Regions from separate parts of the Bacillus sp. JK106 genome, predicted to be linked through region 1. Evidence: riboswitches for the same ligand, from Rfam matches in the RefSeq annotation. Region 1 holds a riboswitch; the other holds the start of a gene.
The links. Region 1 has a riboswitch for thiamine pyrophosphate ahead of tenA (thiaminase II). Riboswitches for the same ligand answer to the same signal wherever they lie in the genome.
Positions count from the first base shown of each region.

Region 2: another riboswitch for thiamine pyrophosphate. It lies ahead of ACWJJS_RS07730 (ECF transporter S component); the one in region 1 lies ahead of tenA (thiaminase II).

Region 1 covers NZ_JBSJQC010000002.1:262,903-275,395, forward strand. Annotated here, with positions in the region: gene spxH (protease adaptor protein SpxH) at 1-652, opposite strand, end outside; gene ACWJJS_RS06860 (globin domain-containing protein) at 649-1,047, opposite strand; gene ACWJJS_RS06865 (lytic transglycosylase domain-containing protein) at 1,276-1,950, opposite strand; gene ACWJJS_RS06870 (CYTH domain-containing protein) at 1,955-2,530, opposite strand; gene ACWJJS_RS06875 (UPF0738 family protein) at 2,655-3,020, shown strand; gene yjbM (GTP diphosphokinase) at 3,048-3,683, shown strand; gene ACWJJS_RS06885 (NAD kinase) at 3,701-4,501, shown strand; gene ACWJJS_RS06890 (RluA family pseudouridine synthase) at 4,516-5,409, shown strand; gene prpE (bis(5'-nucleosyl)-tetraphosphatase PrpE) at 5,442-6,191, opposite strand; gene ACWJJS_RS06900 (monovalent cation:proton antiporter family protein) at 6,419-8,263, shown strand; TPP riboswitch at 8,317-8,425, shown strand; gene tenA (thiaminase II) at 8,513-9,220, shown strand; gene tenI (thiazole tautomerase TenI) at 9,198-9,815, shown strand; gene thiO (glycine oxidase ThiO) at 9,799-10,908, shown strand; gene thiS (sulfur carrier protein ThiS) at 10,905-11,108, shown strand; gene thiG (thiazole synthase) at 11,105-11,875, shown strand; gene thiF (thiazole biosynthesis adenylyltransferase ThiF) at 11,872-12,493, shown strand, end outside.
Region 2 covers NZ_JBSJQC010000002.1:410,633-417,296, forward strand. Annotated here, with positions in the region: gene ACWJJS_RS07710 (S8 family peptidase) at 1-580, opposite strand, end outside; gene ACWJJS_RS07715 (STAS domain-containing protein) at 800-1,633, shown strand; gene ACWJJS_RS07720 (energy-coupling factor transporter transmembrane component T family protein) at 1,679-2,440, opposite strand; gene ACWJJS_RS07725 (ABC transporter ATP-binding protein) at 2,415-4,052, opposite strand; gene ACWJJS_RS07730 (ECF transporter S component) at 4,039-4,638, opposite strand; TPP riboswitch at 4,820-4,933, opposite strand; gene ACWJJS_RS07735 (glycoside hydrolase family 18 protein) at 5,082-6,344, shown strand; gene ACWJJS_RS07740 (transcriptional regulator SplA domain-containing protein) at 6,435-6,572, shown strand.

The DNA.
Region 1 (12,493 bases):
TCTCTTCGTATACGTCATAAGAATAGTTGCCGGGAACCTTCAGCCCTTCATCATCATGCAGGCTGTTAAAGAACGTCAATGTCGGGTTGACGGTGACGTCCATTTCCGCCGCTATTTTCATATCGCACTGAAGCGCTTTTACCGCGCTTTGCGAATGGAGGTCGCGCTTGAATTCTTCAACATCCAATTTCGTCTTTTCAGCAATTTCTAAAAGAACGTCTTCATCCGTAATATTCTGCTTGGAGACAAACAGGCTTTCCTGCATGCTGCGGAGAAACAGAATACCCGCTTTTCTTCCCTGCAGTTCGGCCGCTTTTAAAGCGAGTGCGGCAAGGTAGGGCGATGAAAGAGGCTGATCCTGCTCAAGCCAAAGGCTTCCGTCACAGGGCATCCCGGAACGGTTCGCAATTTTTTCCCAAGCTTCGGCAAGGAGGTGTTTTTTCCGCTTTTGCTTATTCAGCGATGTAATGCTCGCGGACACAATGATCCGCAGCGTAAAAAAACGTCCGTATTTGATTTTTAATTTTTTTATGGCGGGCTCCAGCGACCAGCATTCAGGACATAAAGGGTCGACAAACATGTAAATTTCGAGCGGTTTTTTTGGATGTCCGTGGCAATGGGCGAAGTATTGCTCATGCTGATAATTCGTCAATATGATCGATCCTCCGCTTCTGACTGGTTTACCATATGCCTGGCCGTCAGTTCCAGACGCCCGTACAGAAATTCACGAATATCGCCCTCCAGCCCGACCTGATCCATCGCTTTGCTCATACAGCTTAGCCACGCATCAGCCCTCTCGTCCGTAATCGGAAAGGGGAGATGCCTTGCCCTGAGCATGGGATGTCCGTGCTCTTCAGTATAAAGAGGAGGTCCGCCCAAATACTGGGTTAAAAATTGCTTTTGTTTTCTGGCCGTTTCAGTCAAATCACTTGGAAATATCGGCTTCAGCAAGGGATGAGACGAGACACGCTCATAAAAAGTATCAACAAGTTGCGATAGAAGTTCCTCTCCAATCGCTTCATATGGTGCGTTAAACGATTGTCCCATGTTGACTACTCCTTTATATGGCTAATAGGAATCATAATTCCCATTGCGAATTTATCTTTCAGTTTTACTATCTTTAGTTACTGTATATTTTAGCAATAACATTTTATTTCTACAAACAAAGTGCCTTTCTGTCAGGCGCTTGTATTTCATATCATATCACATCGCCTTCATTCATGTGTAAGATTTCACTCCGCAAAAAAACCAGAGGGCGAAGGAAGCCTCTCTGGTTTACGCGTAATACTGCCGGGTTATGTTTTTGACATATTGCTGTGTTTCCTTAAACGGCGGAATGCCTCCGTACCGATCTACGTTGCCGGGGCCTGCGTTGTAGGCGGCTAACGCGAGAGATACATTTCCGTCGTATTTCGTGAGCATCTGCTTTAAGTACTTTGTGCCGCCCTCAGCGTTCTGGACGGGATCAAGCGGGTTTGACACCCCGAGTGATTCTGCCGTGGAAGGCATGAGCTGCATCAGTCCCATTGCCCCCGTACCGCTGACAGCTTTCGGATTAAAGCCTGATTCCTGTTTAATAACCGCGCGGATCAGCTTTTCGTCCACTCCGTATTTTTCGGCCGCTTTCTGAATGGCGCTGTCTATTGAAAAGTTTCCGGTGCTGATATCAGAAGCCGCATCCGGAGACTTTATGCCCGGGGAAGCTGCCTCGGAACCGGATGAAACGGGAATTCTCGGTGAATATGAAGCGTGAGCGGTCCGCACACCGTTTAAAATCCCTGATTCCGGCTGCTGCCGGACGGCTGTGTCCGTATACTGGCTGAGCAGCGCGCTGAAATTGGCAAGCGGGCTTTCTGAAGATTGTCCGCCTGAATCCGTGCTTGTATGAGAGATTGATTGCAGCGCCATTGACTGCAGCTGGAGAAGGGCCGCCCAATTCGTTATATTCACTGTGTCATTCCACCTTTTTTTGTTTCTGTTCATAAAAACGCTGGATTTTATTTTTCGTGATCCGCTCTGGGATGCCGAATTGCTTGAGCAATTGTTCAAACGCCCGTTTTCCTTCATCCCAGTCAGCAGCCTCGAATTCCAATTCAAAGTCTTCTTTCTCTAAATATCGGCTGTGATCTAAAATGATTAAGCCTTTTTCTGATTCTTTTTCCGCGCGTGCGGTCGACAGCGTCCCGAAATAGCAAATGTGTTCTGAACGGATTCCTAGACCGTCCAGCTGCCGTTTGACGGGGCCATCCGGAATCTTGAAGACGTCAAGATCCGGTGCCGCAGCAAGCTGTTGGTGCGTTTCCAGCAGACCGACCGCGGCAGGTTCTTTTAAAGTCAGAACGAACGAGCCGTCTTTTTCTCGGATGCGGAGTGCTGATTTTTTTTGTTTCAGGGAAAAATCTTTCGTGTCGAAATAATGATTGACCTGCTGTTTAAAATCATGTTCTTTCATGCAGAGTGCTTCACTCAGCTTCAGAAATTCTGATTTTGTCAGCAGGTTTTTGAATTCAATTTCTATTTCTTGGGTCATGACAGTCTTCCTTTCAGGACGAAAAATTGTATAATTCCCATTATCTCTTTAGAGGTTACGTTTATCAATATCGACCTTGATATGATAAAATAAATGCTGTACTTTGTTAAAAAAGGAGAACATTATGCAAAAGAGAATTGAAATCCAGAATGCATCATTAACAGAAGACGCGCTCCGCTTGAAGTGCGGAGAAGACTTAAGCGGAGCGGAACGCAAAGCCTCAGGTCAAATGCTTGTTGATTCCGATCACTTTGCTTTTGTATACATACTTGAATCAGCTGACTCTTTTGAATATGTCATTATAAAAGAACATGTCTGGCCGGATCTGAAAGAAGCCTTAGACCAAGGAAAACCGGCGGTCCTTGAGGCCGGCGGAAAAACGGTTGAACTTTCAGGGCTGCATGAAGAACTCGATTATCTTCTTGAAAATATTAAAGATAATGCAAACTACGGAGATATGGAAGAAAAAGTGAAAAACGTATTTCTTTAGAACAGGTTCGGAATTGGGGGATGTACGATGGATGACAAACAATGGGAGCAATTTCTAGCGCCATACCGCCAGGCTGTTGAAGAATTAAAGGTGAAGCTGAAAGGCGTCAGAACCCTTTATGAGTATGAAGATGACCACTCACCGATTGAGTTTGTGACAGGCCGCGTGAAGCCGGTGGCGAGCATACTTGAAAAAGCGAGACGAAAAAGCATACCGCTTCATCAGATTGAAACGATGCAGGATATCGCGGGGCTGCGTATTATGTGCCAATTTGTCGATGATATCCAGATCGTCAAAAATATGCTGTTTGCCAGAAAAGATTTTACCGTTGTCGATAAGCGGGATTACATAGCAGAGCATAAGGAAAGCGGATATCGGTCTTACCACCTTGTCGTTTTATATCCTTTACAAACAACGTCCGGTGAAAAGCACGTTCTTGTGGAGATACAGATTCGGACGCTTGCCATGAACTTTTGGGCAACCATTGAGCATTCACTGAATTACAAATACAGCGGGAACATTCCCGAAAAAGTAAAGCTGAGGCTGCAGCGGGCCTCAGAAGCCGCATCCCGGCTCGATGAAGAAATGTCAGAAATCCGCGGAGAAATCCAGGAAGCCCAAGCCGCGTTCTCGCGAAAGAAAAAAGCGGGAGACCGCCAGTAGGAAAGGAGGGGAATGGCATGAAATTTGCCGTTTCTTCAAAAGGAGACGAGGTTTCAGATACACTGAAAAGCAAAATACAGGCGTATTTACTCGATTTTGATATGACCTTGGATGAAAAAGAGCCGGAAATCGTTATTTCCGTCGGCGGTGACGGAACGCTTCTTTACGCATTTCACAGGTACAGCGACCGTCTTGATAAAACGGCTTTTGTCGGAGTTCACACGGGGCATTTGGGTTTTTATGCCGATTGGGTTCCGCAGGAGATAGAAAAGCTCGTTCTGGCCATTGCCAAAACGCCGTATCATACCGTGGAGTATCCCCTTCTTGAGGTGATTGTCACTTATCATGATGAAGAGCGTGAGGAGCGGTATCTGGCTTTGAACGAATGTACAATCAAAAGCATAGAAGGCAGTCTCGTCGCTGACGTGGAAATTAAAGGCCAGCTGTTTGAAACGTTCAGGGGAGACGGTTTATGTCTGTCCACGCCTTCCGGAAGCACGGCTTATAATAAGGCGTTAGGCGGCGCGATCATCCACCCTTCCATCAGGGCGATTCAGCTTGCGGAAATGGCATCCATCAACAACAGAGTGTTCAGGACTGTCGGCTCGCCGCTTTTGCTTCCCGATCATCATAACTGTGTCATCAAACCGAGAAACGACGTCGACTTTCAAGTCACAATTGATCATTTAACCTTGCTGCATAAGGATGTCAAGTCCATTCTATGCCGTGTGGCAAATGAAAAAGTCAGATTTGCAAGATTCCGCCCTTTTCCGTTTTGGAAAAGGGTGCAGGATTCCTTTATCGGAAAAGGCGAATAGAAAGAGGAAACGGATTGGACAACTTTTTTATCCAAAAGAACATGACTGCCCGGGAAGCCGGCATGACGGTAAAAGAATATACGGCGCAGCTCGGCATTTCAAAGCGGCTTCTCGCTGACATTAAATTCGGCGGGGGAGACCTGCTTGTGAACGGAGAGCATGTAACCGTCCGCACCGTGTTAGCGGAGGGAGACGTGCTTAAGATTGAATTTCCGAAGGAGCATGTGAGTGAAACGCTTTTGCCTGAGCCGGTTCCGCTTGATATTCTTTATGAAGATGACCATGTGCTTGTGGTCAATAAACAGCCGTATGTCTCCTCAATTCCATCAAGAGAACACCCGTCGGAAAGCATCGCTAACGGAGTGATCAGCCACTACCGAAAAAGCGGCGTGCCATCAACGGTTCATCTTGTCACCCGCCTTGACAGGGATACATCGGGGGCGATGCTCATCGCCAAACATCGGCTTTCCCATTCTCTTTTGTCGGCAGCGCAGAAAAAGGGGCTTGTCAGCAGGCGGTATCTCGCTGTCGTACACGGGATCATGCTGCAGAAGGAAGGAACGGTGGACGCGCCCATCGGAAGAAAACACGACAGTATTATTGAGCGGATGGTAACGCCGGATGGACAACGAGCGGTGACGCATTTTCAAACGGAAAAAGCGGGACATGCGTTTACGCTTGCAGCCCTGCGGCTGGAAACGGGGCGGACGCATCAAATCCGGGTGCACATGAGCTACCTCGGCCATCCGTTAGTCGGTGATACACTGTACGGCGGAAAAAATGAGGGAATTGCCCGGCAGGCTCTTCACAGTGAGCGGCTTTCATTCGTACACCCCATGACCGGAGAAACGCTCGTTTTTCACGCCCCGGTGCCTGACGATATGAAAACATTAATTGAACACATGTAAAGCCCGAACCGTTTATCGGTTTCGGGCTTTTTTCATGCCTGCCTGCCGTGATCCTCGCGAAATCGTGAAGCATCATAGGGCATTGAGCTTTCCACAGAGACGGTTTCATGCTCCGGAAAACGAAAGCCTGTCAGCTGATTGCCGAAGACGCACCCTGTATCAATGTTGATCGTACGGTTGACGATCCGGGGGCGTTTTACCGGGGTATGGCCGTACACAACCCACGCTTTACCTTCATAGTCGGCAGCCCAGTCTCTTCTGACGGGTCTGCCGTCGGGATGCGTTTCACCCGTAATATCGCCGTACAGAACAAATTCTTTTACCTTACGCGAGTATTTACCGATATCGTCAGCTTTTATGCCGGCGTGAGCGACAACGAGATCGCCATTATGTAAAATATCATAAAGCGGCGCTGACTCATATAATCGGATAAATTGTCCGGAGACTTCCGTTCTGTCGGCGGGAGACAGCTCTTTCAGTTCGGCTGCCGTCGTTTCCAGTCCGTGCATCACTTTTACGGGGTTTCCTTTTAAGTAACGATACAGTTTGTTGCAATGATTTCCCGGGACATAACGGACGGCTCCTTTTTCATATGCTTTTGCCACAAAACGCATCACTTCTACGGATTTTGGGCCTCTGTCCGTTAAATCCCCCGCAAAGACAAGCGTTCTGCCTTCAGAATGGACGGGCGTTCCGTCTTTCACTTCATATCCGAGCTTTTGCATTAAGGCGATCATTTCGTCATAACATCCGTGTATATCGCTGATGATGTCGTAAGCCATTCGTGTCAGCCTCCTTATTAACGGTTTTTTATTTATTATGGGGCTAATTCCTATACCTAATTACGCTGTTTTTGCACAAATTAAAAAAGAATTAAAGAAATAAAGCCTTATCACTTTTTTTTCGCGTTCAGCCTTGTTAGAATATGCGTTATGTTTTTAAAAAAAAGTAAGGTTTCGCCCGCTTAAAGCGGGCTTTTATAACCCTTGTTTTAAGGAGGTATTTACAAATGGAACACACATCAGTCGCATCTTTAGTCGTCGTTTTGATCGTCGCTTTTTTGACGCCGCTCCTTTTACATCGGTTTAAGCTCAGCATCCCCGTCGTCGTCGCGGAGATCATCATGGGGCTTATTATCGGAAAAAGCGGCCTGAATCTTGTCGTTCAGGGAGACACGTGGCTGGAGACGCTGTCTGTTCTCGGCTTTATCTTTTTAATGTTTTTAAGCGGCTTGGAAATTGATTTTTCTTCATTTGAGAAAGGGAAGAAAAAACAATTCCTTCCGAACGGCAAGGAAGCGCCCAACACGTTTTCTGCCGCACTGATTATCTTTTTCGGCATCTTTATTTTATCATTGCTGCTGTCCTATGCCTTTGTATTAGCCGGTTTTATACAAAACGCATTTTTAATGACGCTTATTATTTCGACGATATCACTCGGTGTGGTGGTCCCGACTTTAAAAGAAGAACGGATCATGAACTCCAATATCGGCCAGATTATCCTGCTTGTCGCCGTTATCGCGGACTTGGCTACAATGATTCTGCTCGCTTTCTTCTCTTCTCTTTACGGAGAAGACAGCGGAAATATGTGGCTTCTGTTGATTCTCTTTGCCGCGGGGGTCGTGCTGTATTTCTTCGGCAGGATCTTTAAACATCGTTCATTTGTGCAGTCGATGTCTAAAGGCACTGTGCAGATCGGCACGAGAGCCATTTTCACACTGATTATCGTGCTTGTCGCTTTATCGGAATCTCTCGGGGCGGAAAATATTCTCGGCGCGTTTTTGGCAGGCGTTCTGGTATCGCTTCTGTCTCCGAATAAAGAAATGGTGGAACAGCTGGATTCCTTCGGCTACGGGTTTTTAATTCCGATCTTTTTCGTCATGGTCGGGGTGAAATTGGACATTTGGACGCTTTTCCAAGATCCGAAAACATTAACGATGATTCCGCTTCTTCTGCTTGCGCTGTTTATCAGCAAAATGTTCCCGGTGTTTTATTTAAAGAAATGGTACGACAAAAGAACCGTGTTTGCTTCGGGCTTTTTGCTGACGTCCACGCTGTCGCTTGTTATCGCGGCGGCTACGATCGGAGAAAGGCTCCACATTATCAGCGCCAATATGTCCGGCGCGCTGACTTTAGTTGCGGTTATTGCCAGCATCATCACGCCGATCGGCTTTAAGAAATTATTCAAACGGCAAAGCGCGCCGCAGGAAAAAAAGCGCATTACATTTATCGGCGCCAATCAAATGACGCTCCCGGTTACGCTGGAATTGCCAGAGGAGGAATATGAAGTACGGGTCGTCCATGTGTATCAGGAAAATGCCGGGGAAACGCTTGCGGAATCCGTTTTTTCAGTTGACACGATTTCTGATTACGAGCCCGGCACGCTTGAGTCGCACGGTATTTTTAAAACGGATATTCTTGTCGTGGCGACGGGAAATGAAGATGTGAACGCTGAAATCGCCTTACTAGCGAAAGAGAAAGGGACTGAGCGTATCATCGCAAGCGTCGGCTCGGTTGAGCATGAAACAAAACTGAAAGAAGAGGGCATCAGTATTTTTTCTATCCTTATGTCTACAAAAACGCTGCTGCGCGCGTTAATTGAGGCGCCGGGCGTGATGAGCCTCCTGACGAATGAGGAGTCTTCGTTATATCAGATCAATCTGGAAAACCCGGCGTATAACGGCATCATTCTGCGGGAATTTCCGCTGATGGGCGATGTGATTTTCGTCCGGATTTTCAGAGGTGTGGACAGCATCGTTCCGCACGGAGACACGCGGCTGAAAACAGGAGACCGTCTCATCGTCACGGGCTCGCGCAACTACGTGTCGGAACTGAGAAAAATCCTTGAAGCTTGACCAAATTGCAATTCGTGATAATATAGAAGGCATAACAAATAAATCATTAATCGTATGACCACTAGGGGTGTCCTTCATAAGGGCTGAGATAAAAGTGAGACTTTTAGACCCTCATAACTTGAACAGGTTCAGACCTGCGTAGGGAAGTGGAGCGGTATTTTTTTGGGGTTCCTTTTATCCATTTAAATTCCAAACCACTTTTCCGATGCGGGAAAGTGGTTTTTTTATTTTATCAGGGGGGAAGACATGATGACATTTTCTGAAGAATGCAGACAGGCGGCTGCCGAATGGTGGGACGGAAGTTTTGTTCATCCGTTTGTAACGGGAATCGGTGACGGAAGCCTGCCGATTGACCGTTTCAGCTATTACGTGCTGCAAGATTCCTACTATTTGACGCATTTTGCAAAAGTTCAGGCGTTCGGCGCCGCATATGCCGAAGACTTGTTTACGACGGGCAGGATGGCGGGCCACGCTCAAGGGACATATGAAGCGGAAATGGCGCTGCACCGCGAGTTTACGGAGCTTTTAGGAATTACGGAAGAAGAGCGTGCGGCATTTAAACCGGCACCGACCGCCTATTCTTATACGTCTCATATGTACAGATCGGTGATGAGCGGCAATTTTGGAGAAATATTAGCTGCGCTTCTGCCCTGTTATTGGCTTTATTATGAAGTCGGCGAACACTTAAAAGAGTGCAAACCGGAGCATCCGATTTATGAAAAATGGGTCGGTACATACGGCGGAGACTGGTTCAGACAGCAGGTCGAAGAACAGATCAGCCGTTTTGATGAGATTGCTGAAAACAGCACAGAGGAAATCCGTGCAAAAATGAAAGAGAATTTTGTGATTTCAAGCTATTATGAATATCAATTTTGGGGAATGGCTTATCAAAAAGAAGGCTGGTCCGAGAAGGACGGAAAAGAGGTGGAATCCTTTGGAGCTGCACGCGGTAACTGATAATCGCAAACCCGTTGCCGAGCTGGCCGAGGATATTCTATCGATTCAGCGCGAAGTGAGCTTTATCCATATCCGTGAGCGGGATAAAACAGCGGGAGAGATCATGCAGCTTTTGTCCCTTTTGAAAAAGGGCGGTGCGGATAAGGACAAATTGATCATCAATGACAGGGCGGATATCGCGCTTTTTGCCAACATACACCGTGTTCAGCTTCCGTCCCGCAGCTTTTCCGTAAAACAGGTGCGAAGCAGATTTCCCCATCTTCATATCGGACGTTCGGTTCATTCGCTGGAAGAAGCCATCCAAGCTGAAAAGGAAGATGCGGATTATGTGGTGTTCGGCCATATATTTGAAACCGAATGTAAACAAGGACTTGAAGCAAGAGGCATCAGCCTGCTTTCAGAGATCAAACGCACGCTTTCCATCCCCGTTATCGCAATCGGCGGAATGACACTGCAGACGATCGGACACACAAAGCAGGCGAAGCCGGACGGAATTGCCGTCATGTCAGGCATTTTCTCAGCTGAAAATCCTGAGGAGGCGGCAAAACGGTATGCACGCGCGGTAAGGGAGGCCGATTATGAAGAAACACTATGATACGGCGGTGATCGGCGGCGGAATTATCGGGTGCGCCATTTCTTATGAGCTGGCGAAGACGCAGCAGAACGTTGTCTTGTTTGAAGGCGGAGAAGTCGGCCGAAAAACGACAAGCGCTGCCGCGGGAATGCTGGGCGCTCATGCGGAATGTGAAAAACGGGATGCGTTTTTTGATTTTGCCATGCACAGTCAAAGGCTGTATGAAGCGGCGGGGCAAGAGCTTGAGGAAGTTTGCGGCATTGACATCAGGCGCCATAACGGCGGAATGCTTAAACTGGCGTATACCGAAGAAGATATCGCCCGTTTACGGAAGATGGATGATCTGCCTTCCGTCACTTGGCTTTCAGCGGAAGATGCCCTTGAAAAAGAGCCTTACGCTTCAAAAGACATTCTCGGCGCCAGTTTTATAAAAGACGATGTCCATGTCGAACCGTACTATGTTTGCAAAGCGTATGCAAAAGGGGCGCGGCGCTATGGCGCTCACATATATGAGCATACACAAGCCACCTCCGTAAAACGGGTGAACGGAGAATACTGCATCACAACGTCCGGCGGGGATGTTTATGCTGACAAAGTCGCAGTTGCAAGCGGTGTATGGAGCGGCCGGTTTTTCAGCCAGCTCGGCTTGGGACAGCCTTTTTTTCCTGTGAAAGGAGAATGCCTTTCCGTGTGGAATGACGATACCCCGCTGACCAAAACCCTTTACCATGATCATTGTTATGTCGTCCCGAGAAAAAGCGGCCGGCTTGTCATCGGCGCCACGATGAAACAGGGTGACTGGAGCGATACGCCTGACATCGGAGGAATTGAGGCCGTCATTGCAAAAGCGAAAACCATGCTTCCCGCCATCGAACATATGAAAATAGACCGGTTTTGGGCGGGGCTCAGGCCGGGAACAAGAGACGGCAAGCCGTTTATCGGGCAACACCCTGAAGACAGCGGCATCATCTTCGCCGCCGGCCATTTTCGGAACGGCATCCTGTTGGCGCCGGCAACGGCTGAAATGGTGCGGGATATGATCATGGAAAGACAGATTAAACAGGAATGGGAAGAAGCGTTTCGAATCGATCGCAAGGAGGCTGTTCATATATGATCCTTCAGCTGAACGGAAAACAAATTGATTGGAATCGAAAAGAGGGGACGGTTCAGGATTTGCTTGAATTGTACCAGCTTGACCAAAGAATCGTAGTTGTGGAGAGAAATAAAGAAATCATTGAAAAAAAGAATTATGAAAATACAAGTTTGTGTGACCGCGATGTCATAGAAATTGTCCATTTTGTAGGAGGCGGATGAGGATGTTAACAATAGGCGGAAAACAGTTTCGGTCAAGATTGCTGTTAGGAACGGGAAAATATCCGAGTTTTGAGATTCAGAAAGAGGCGGTGGCCGTCTCGGAATCAGATATTTTAACCTTTGCGGTGCGGCGGATGAACATCTTTGAAGAGTCTCAGCCTAACTTTCTCGAACAGCTTGATTTGTCTAAATACACGCTTCTGCCGAATACGGCCGGCGCCGCAACGGCTGAAGAGGCGGTCCGAATCGCAAGGCTTGCCAAAGCTTCAGGGCTTTGTGACATGATAAAAGTAGAAGTCATCGGATGCAGCCGGTCACTTTTGCCTGATCCGGTTGAAACGCTGAAAGCATCAGAACAGCTGCTCGAAGAGGGATTTATCGTGCTTCCGTATACGTCGGATGATGTCGTGCTCGCAAGACGTCTTGAGGAGCTCGGGGTGCATGCCATTATGCCGGGCGCTTCGCCGATCGGTTCCGGTCAGGGAATTTTAAATCCGCTGAATCTTTCTTTTATCATTGAACAGGCGAAGGTGCCGGTCATTGTCGATGCCGGCGTCGGATCTTCAAAAGACGCCGCCTACGCGATGGAGCTCGGGGCTGACGGCGTGCTGTTAAATACCGCTGTGTCAGGCGCAGATGATCCGGTCAAAATGGCCAGGGCGATGAAGCTTGCCGTAGAAGCGGGCCGTCTTTCTTATGAAGCCGGGAGAATTCCGGTGAAAGATTACGGAACTGCAAGCAGTCCGCGAGACGGTCTTCCGGTATGACGGACAGATATTCCAGACAGGAGCTGTTTCAGCCGATCGGTCCCACCGGCCAAGAGAAGCTCCGGTCGTCTCATGCCGTGATTATCGGCGCGGGTGCGCTTGGGACGGCAAGTGCGGAGATGCTTGTCAGAGCAGGGGTCGGGAAGGTAACGATCGCTGACAGAGATTATGTGGAGTGGAGTAATCTCCAGCGCCAGCAGCTTTATACCGAAGACGATGTCAGACAGGAAATGCCGAAAGCCGCGGCGGCTGAAAAACGGCTTCGGTCTATAAATAGCGATGTAGAGGTCGAGGGATTTGTCATGGATGTCACTGCGGAAAATGCACCCGGATTGATTCGTGACGCCTCCCTCATCGTGGATGCCGCCGACAACTTTGAAACGAGACTGATTGTGAACGATGCGGCTGTGCAGAAAGGGATTCCCTTTCTGTACGGCGCCTGTGTCGGCAGCTACGGGCTCTCTTTTACCGTCATTCCCGGTGTCACGCCGTGCCTTCACTGTCTGCTTGAGACATTGCCTTTAGGCGGTATGACATGCGATACGGCGGGAATCATCAGCCCGGCTGTATTGCAGACGGCCGTTTTTCAGGCAGCAGATGCGCTGAAGCTGTTAACGG
Region 2 (6,664 bases), 140 kb from region 1:
CCGGATACGACAGTTCCTCTGTACGCTCGTCTCCGTCGCCTTCGTTTCCTGCCGCGCAAACGACCAGAACACCGCTGTTTACCGCATTTGTGACGGCTTCTTTCAATTCAGGCACATCGTTCGGCCCGCCGAGTGACATGGAAATAATGTCCGCCTTTTGTTCAACGGCGTAGTTGATGCCGTTAATGATCCATTCGTATTTGCCGCTGCCGTTTTGACCGCCGAGAACTTTAACGATTAAAAGGCTTGCTTCCGGCGCGACACCCGAAATTCCGCCGTTTGAATCATTGGCGGCAATCGTTCCGGAAACGTGTGTCCCGTGTCCGTTGTAATCGGAAATCACGTCTTCTTTGCCTCCGTCATCATCGGTGAAGTTTTTCCCGCCGACAATCCGGTCTTTCAAATCAGGATGATTGATGTCGCAGCCTGTGTCAAGCACCGCGATTTTAATATCCTTGCCTTTAAACCCTTTTGCCCACAACTCTGGCGCCTTAATCACTTTAATCCCCTCAGGAAGCTCGTTCACATCCATGATCTGTTCATCCGTGACATAAGGAATCAAATGCATTTCACCATTCATAAAAAAGCCCTCCTTTTTTATGCTTGCGAGTGGATACAAGGGTGTTGCTACTATTTTATGGCAGAGCATGCCGGCCGGAAAGAGTCATTTGAAGCATTTTCATAAAAAAGGCGTAATCTATCGTACTAAAAAATTTCAAATAAATGGATAGTTTAACAGCTTTCATTTTCATTCATGACCCGCTGACGCTATAATTGGAAATGGGAAAGGAGAAGAGATATGAAGATAAGTGAAGCATTATACAGCTATTTTTCAGAACAAGTGGATCAAATTGCGAAAGAGTGGATCGAAACGATGGAAGATTCGGATCCTAATTCGATTTATTCTTTGACAAATCCCGTCATCACAGAAGAACTGACGGAGCAGGATAAAGAATTTTACCGGCATATTAATAAAATGTATATCATGCCGGAAAAAGAATTTTTAGAAGAGTTCGAGCGGTGGGTGATTGAGCTTGCGAAAGACCAGAAGCATCTGGATACTCCCGTCCAGTATGTGGTCCGTGAATTCATGAGAAACCGGAGACTATACATCAGTTATTATGATGCGTTTGCCGATAAACATGAATCTTCGTTTGCTCAGGGAGAAAGGAAGAAATGGGAGAATTTAATTGCACAAGTATTTGATTTTACGATTTACACGTTTGTCGATCATGCTGAGCATAACTCAAAAATGCAGCTGAATGCGCAAAGAGAAATGATTTTGGAGTTAAGCTCGCCGGTTATCACGCTGAGCAAACGGACGGCGCTGCTGCCGCTTGTCGGCGATATTGACACGGAGCGCGCCAAATTCATTCTTGAGAATACGCTGAGCACATGTGCAAAACGGCTGATTGAACATCTGTTAATTGACCTGTCGGGTGTAGTGGTTGTCGATACGATGGTGGCGCATCAGATTTTTAAATTAATTGAGGCGCTGAAATTGATCGGCGTCACGTCCACTTTATCCGGAATCAGGCCGGAAATCGCTCAAACCGCCGTACAGCTCGGCATTAATTTCTCAGATATTACGGTCAAGTCCAATCTCGCTCAGGCTCTCAATTATCATCAATAACATACATAACAAAACAGGCTGCCGAATCACTCCGGCGGCCTGTTTTTATACAAACAACAATGAAATGAGCCAGCTTGCGCCGAATAACAGAAGCACGAGCAGGAAAAAGCACCAGTCGGCGCGGCGCACAGTAACAGTTCTGTAAAACGTGCGGTTTCGGCTCCCCGTAAAGCCTTTAGATTCCATCGCGATCGCCGTGCGTTCCGCCTTTCTGATTGCGCCTGCCAATAGCGGAATGGTGAAGCGCCTGAAGGCGGAGAGCTTTTCTTTCAGCCCGGAATCAGACGCCGCACCCCTGATTCTGTGCGCCTGCCGGATGATCAGGATTTCATCTTTCAGAAGAGGGAGAAACCGGAATCCCGCGATAACGCCGTATGCAAGCTTGGGCGGCAGCTTACACTGCTGAATCAGACTGAGCATGAACAGAATCGGATCGGTTGTAAAAAGAAACATCATCGACAAAGCAGAAAAACATAAAATACGAAACGCGATAGAAATCCCGAGCGCCGCATTATCACTGTTGACGGCAATCGGCCCGAGCTTAAACAGCAGATTGCTTCCGGTTGTCGGGACGTTTCCGAATACGGCGGCAGTCCATAAAGAACCGAAGGCCAGAATGACAAACGGAATCGTGAACAGCAGCCATTTTTTCAGCGGCACACGCCCCGCTGAGAGGACGCCTCCCGCAATGATGATATAAAACAAAGCAGGGGTGTACGGATTATAAATAAACGACAGCATAATGACGCATAACAATACAGCCGCCGCCTTTATTGACGGGTTAACAGCCTCCAGCCGCAAGTTCATTTCTCCGCCTCCTGTCGTGTTTCATCCATTCATACCGCAGCGGCAAAGCCAAATGTGCCTGCTCGGCGATCCCGATGTTATCAGAAAACAAAGCGTCGGGAGTTCCCCGGAATACCAGTTTCGTGCCGCAGAGCACAAGGATCGTGTCGGCATAATCCGAGACGAGTTCCATATCGTGTGTCACCATCAAAACAGCCGTTCCTTCCTTTTGAATCTCACGGAGCATTTGCATACACTCCCGCGCCGTTTTGGCATCCTGTCCGAAAGTCGGTTCATCAAGCATCAAAACGTTCACATTGTGCATAAGCATCGTCGCGACGCTGAGCCGGCGTTTTTGTCCTTGGCTTAAAGAAAACGGATGCTGTGAGGCATGGCGTCTCAGGCCGAATCGGGTTAACAGCTGAAGAGCTTTCTCCTTTGCGGCTCTGTTGCTTTCAAAACCGAACATCAGCTCTTGAATGACGGAATCTGTGACAAACTGGTGTTCAGGATTCTGGAAAACATATCCGATCTGCCGCCGCAGCTCTTTTTCAGAATAGGAATCAATCGGTCTGCCGCCTATTTTGATGTCTCCGCCCAGCGGACGGATGAGCTTGGCCGCGGCAGAAAGGAGCGTGGATTTTCCTGTTCCGTTAGGGCCGGCAATCGCGGTGATTGAACCTTTTTTTACGGAAAAGCTCACATCCTGAAAAATGACGTCTGCTCCTCTTGAGAATGACAGCCCGTGAACGCTCAGCGCGTCTTCTGCCGAAAGCGCAACGGGCCTGGGTTCAGGCAGAGATGGTACAGGTTCGTGAAACAGATTTTCTTTACACAATGTAAAAGGAATGCTGACGTGCTCCTGCAATGAGATCACACGCGGAATCGGAATGCCGAGCTGCATCAGCTCTTCAATCTTGGTTTCAAAGATAACATCCGTCTCTCCGTCCATCACCTTCTGACCCGTTTCGTCAAGCACAATCGTCCTGTCCATCCACGGCGCCCAGTGATCAAGCTGATGTTCGATAACGAGAAGGCCGAAGCCTTTTTTTGCTTGAAGATCTTTGATCAGCCGCACTAATTCACGTGCGGAATATGGATCAAGCTGTGCCGTCGGTTCGTCCAAAATAATGAGTTCCGGTTCCATCGCAATAATACAGGCAAGCGCCACTTTTTGTTTTGAACCGCCTGACAGCGAAGCGATCGCTCGCGTTTTCAGATGAGTGATCTCTAATTTTTCTAAAACGTCATCGATAATCGCGTCCATATCTTCTTTTGTATATTGCAAATTTTCCAGACCGAAGGCGATTTCATCTTCAACCGATAGCATGCAAAACTGCTGGTCCGGATCTTGAAACACGACGCCGATGGATCTGGCGGCGGGTTCTGTCAGATGTGAAAGAGGTGTTCCGTATAAAGAAACGGTTCCTGATTGAACCCCATCGCATGCTTCCGGGTACAGACCGTTTAAACAGAGAGCGAGCGAGCTTTTGCCGCATCCGCTCGGCCCGAGCAATAAAGCCCGCTCTCCTTTGCGGAGCTGAAAGGACACGTTTTGAAAAATCGGCTTTTCATCCTGATCATAAGAAAAGGTAAGACAGCTGGCCGATAGAAGGGGTTCAGATGCCTGCATCTTGGTTCACCTGTTTCTTTTTCTTCTTGAATTGTTTTCCGAGCGCCATGCCGTTCAGCACTCCTGTGTAAGCCAGCGCATCACTGATTGCTTTGCCGAGAAGGCCGGCAAGAAGCGCACCTGAGACCAGACGGATGAGAAGCATGACGGCTAATAAACCCGGATTCAAAACAGAGTATCCGGAAACGAACAAGTCATAAATGAAGCTTGTCACAGAAGACCCCATACCGGATAAAAGAAGCACGGGCAGGGTATACACCCGCCAGCGTGTCGCTAAAAAGACCGCTTCCGCACCGATTCCCTGTGCGATCCCGATCAGAATCACCATCGGTCCTGACGGATTTCCGAGTAAGCACTCCACAAACGCGGCGATGATTTCAGAAACGAGAGCCGCTCCCGGTTTTTGAATAATGTACGCGGCAATCACAGAGACGATAAACCAGATACCGTAAATCGGTTCATAACTCATCCGGCCGAAAAATCCTGCCGCTATATTGCTTGCATGAGTTGATACTAAATAAATGACAGCAAATACAACACTGATGACGGACATGACGACAATTTCTCTCATTTTCCAATTTTTCATTGTGATCTCCTGCTTTCTTATCGGATAGTTGTTTGTATGAAGAGTTGATTTTACGAAAGACGATTGATCGTAAGTTTCATATTGCGGTGTCCTCCCCCGTTTTTTAATGAAAAATAAAAAACTGCATATCCGAGGGAATATGCAGCAGCAGAACGAAAACGCATGGGGAAAAACCCTGCGCTCCGGTCAATCTGCACTTCCCCACGCTGGTATTATCCAGATCGGGTTATAAGGGATCAAAACACGCCTGCCGCATGTTTTATCTCAGCCGATAACAGCACCCCTAGTGCGTTTCCTATACAGTTTTTTATGATGACATCATCATAGTTGATCATGTCTGATTTGTAAACAGCCTTTCTCCGAACAGAGTTTGGAATCGGACCGGAGGATCATTCATAAAGATAAGAAGACCCCTTTTGATCAAAAGGAAACGGAGGACATCTATGTTTGTTCATACAGTGCAGTCTGGCGACTCGTTATTTTCCATCAGCAGAAAGTACGGATATCCTGTTGACAGCATCAGAAGCGTCAACGGGCTTGAGGAAACGAATATCGTGCCGGGACAGGCGCTTTTAATCCCCATTAATGAATATACGGTTCAGCCGAATGATACGTATGCCGTTATCGCAGGTAAGGCTTATGTGCCGCAGATGAAGCTGATGCAGGCAAACCCGGATATTCCGCCGAACCGGCTGCGGACGGGTATGAAAGTGAAGATCCCTGATATCTCTAACTATCTTGCGGGAACCCTGCAATTTTATGTCATTCGGACGCCTGAAGCGGATAGAGAGCTCATTAATGATTTTGCGCCGTATTCTTCGGCGATTTCTTTGTTTGAATATCATTTCGGCCCGAACGGAGATATCATGAACGATTTAAACGACAGAACCGCAATAGAAACCACATGGCAGAACAGAGTGCGCCCGCTTGCCGTCATTACGAATCTGACAGAAGGGGGATTCAGTCCGGAATTAGCCCATCAAGTGCTGCAAAATCCGGCGGCAAGAACGAATCTCGTCAACAATATCGTCTCCTTAACCGTAAGAAAGGGATACGGCGGTGTAAATATCGATTTTGAACGGGTCAGAGAAGCTGACAGGGATCTCTTCACAGGATTTCTCCGGCAGTTAAAAACCCGGCTTTCAGAGCATCAGCTCGCGTTAACGATATCGGTTCCGGCGAAAACAAGTGATGCAGTGCCGTGGCTGAGGGGATATGATTACGGCGGAATCGGAGCCGTCGTCGATTATATGTTCATTATGGCGTACGACTGGCACCACGCCGGCAGTGAGCCGGGACCCGTGGCGCCTTTAACAGAGGTCAGGCAAACGATCAATTTTGCCATCAGCAGGGTGCCGAGAAGAAAAGTGATTCTCGGTGTTCCGCTGTACGGGTATGATTGGGTGATTCCGTACCGTCCGGGAACGATCGGATCCGCCATCTCCAATCAGCGCGCCATGGAAACGGCGATGAAGCATCAATCAATGATCCGTTATTCCCAGCAGGAGCGTTCCCCTTACTTCCGGTATACTGATGAAAATGGAAGAACGCATGAAGTGTGGTTTGAGGATGTACGGAGCATGAGTGAAAAAATGGTTCTCGTTCGGGAGTTCGGACTGCAGGCGATCGGCGCGTGGCAATTAACGCTCGGTTTCAAACCGGGCCCGTGGCTGCTTAGGAACTTTTTCACGATCCGAAAAATATAGCTGCATGTCCCGCCCCGCAAGTGATTTTTTCTTTCCTATGATAACGGAGCTTCTTTTGGACAATCTAAAATTGAAAAGGAGGTCTGTCATATGAAGAAAAGGGAAGAGCAGTATATCAACGAGGCTGAGTATGTACCGCACCCGACGAAAGAAGGGGAATACGCGCTCATGCTGCATGAATCCTATCATTTCCTTTCAGAAGAGGATGAAAGCGATTTGCCGGAATAAGGGTTTTATGCCTTTATTCCGTTTATTTTATAGGCATGTGCTGAAATCACAAATTTAAGGTTGACACATTCCTTTTTTTTCTGTAATCTCAG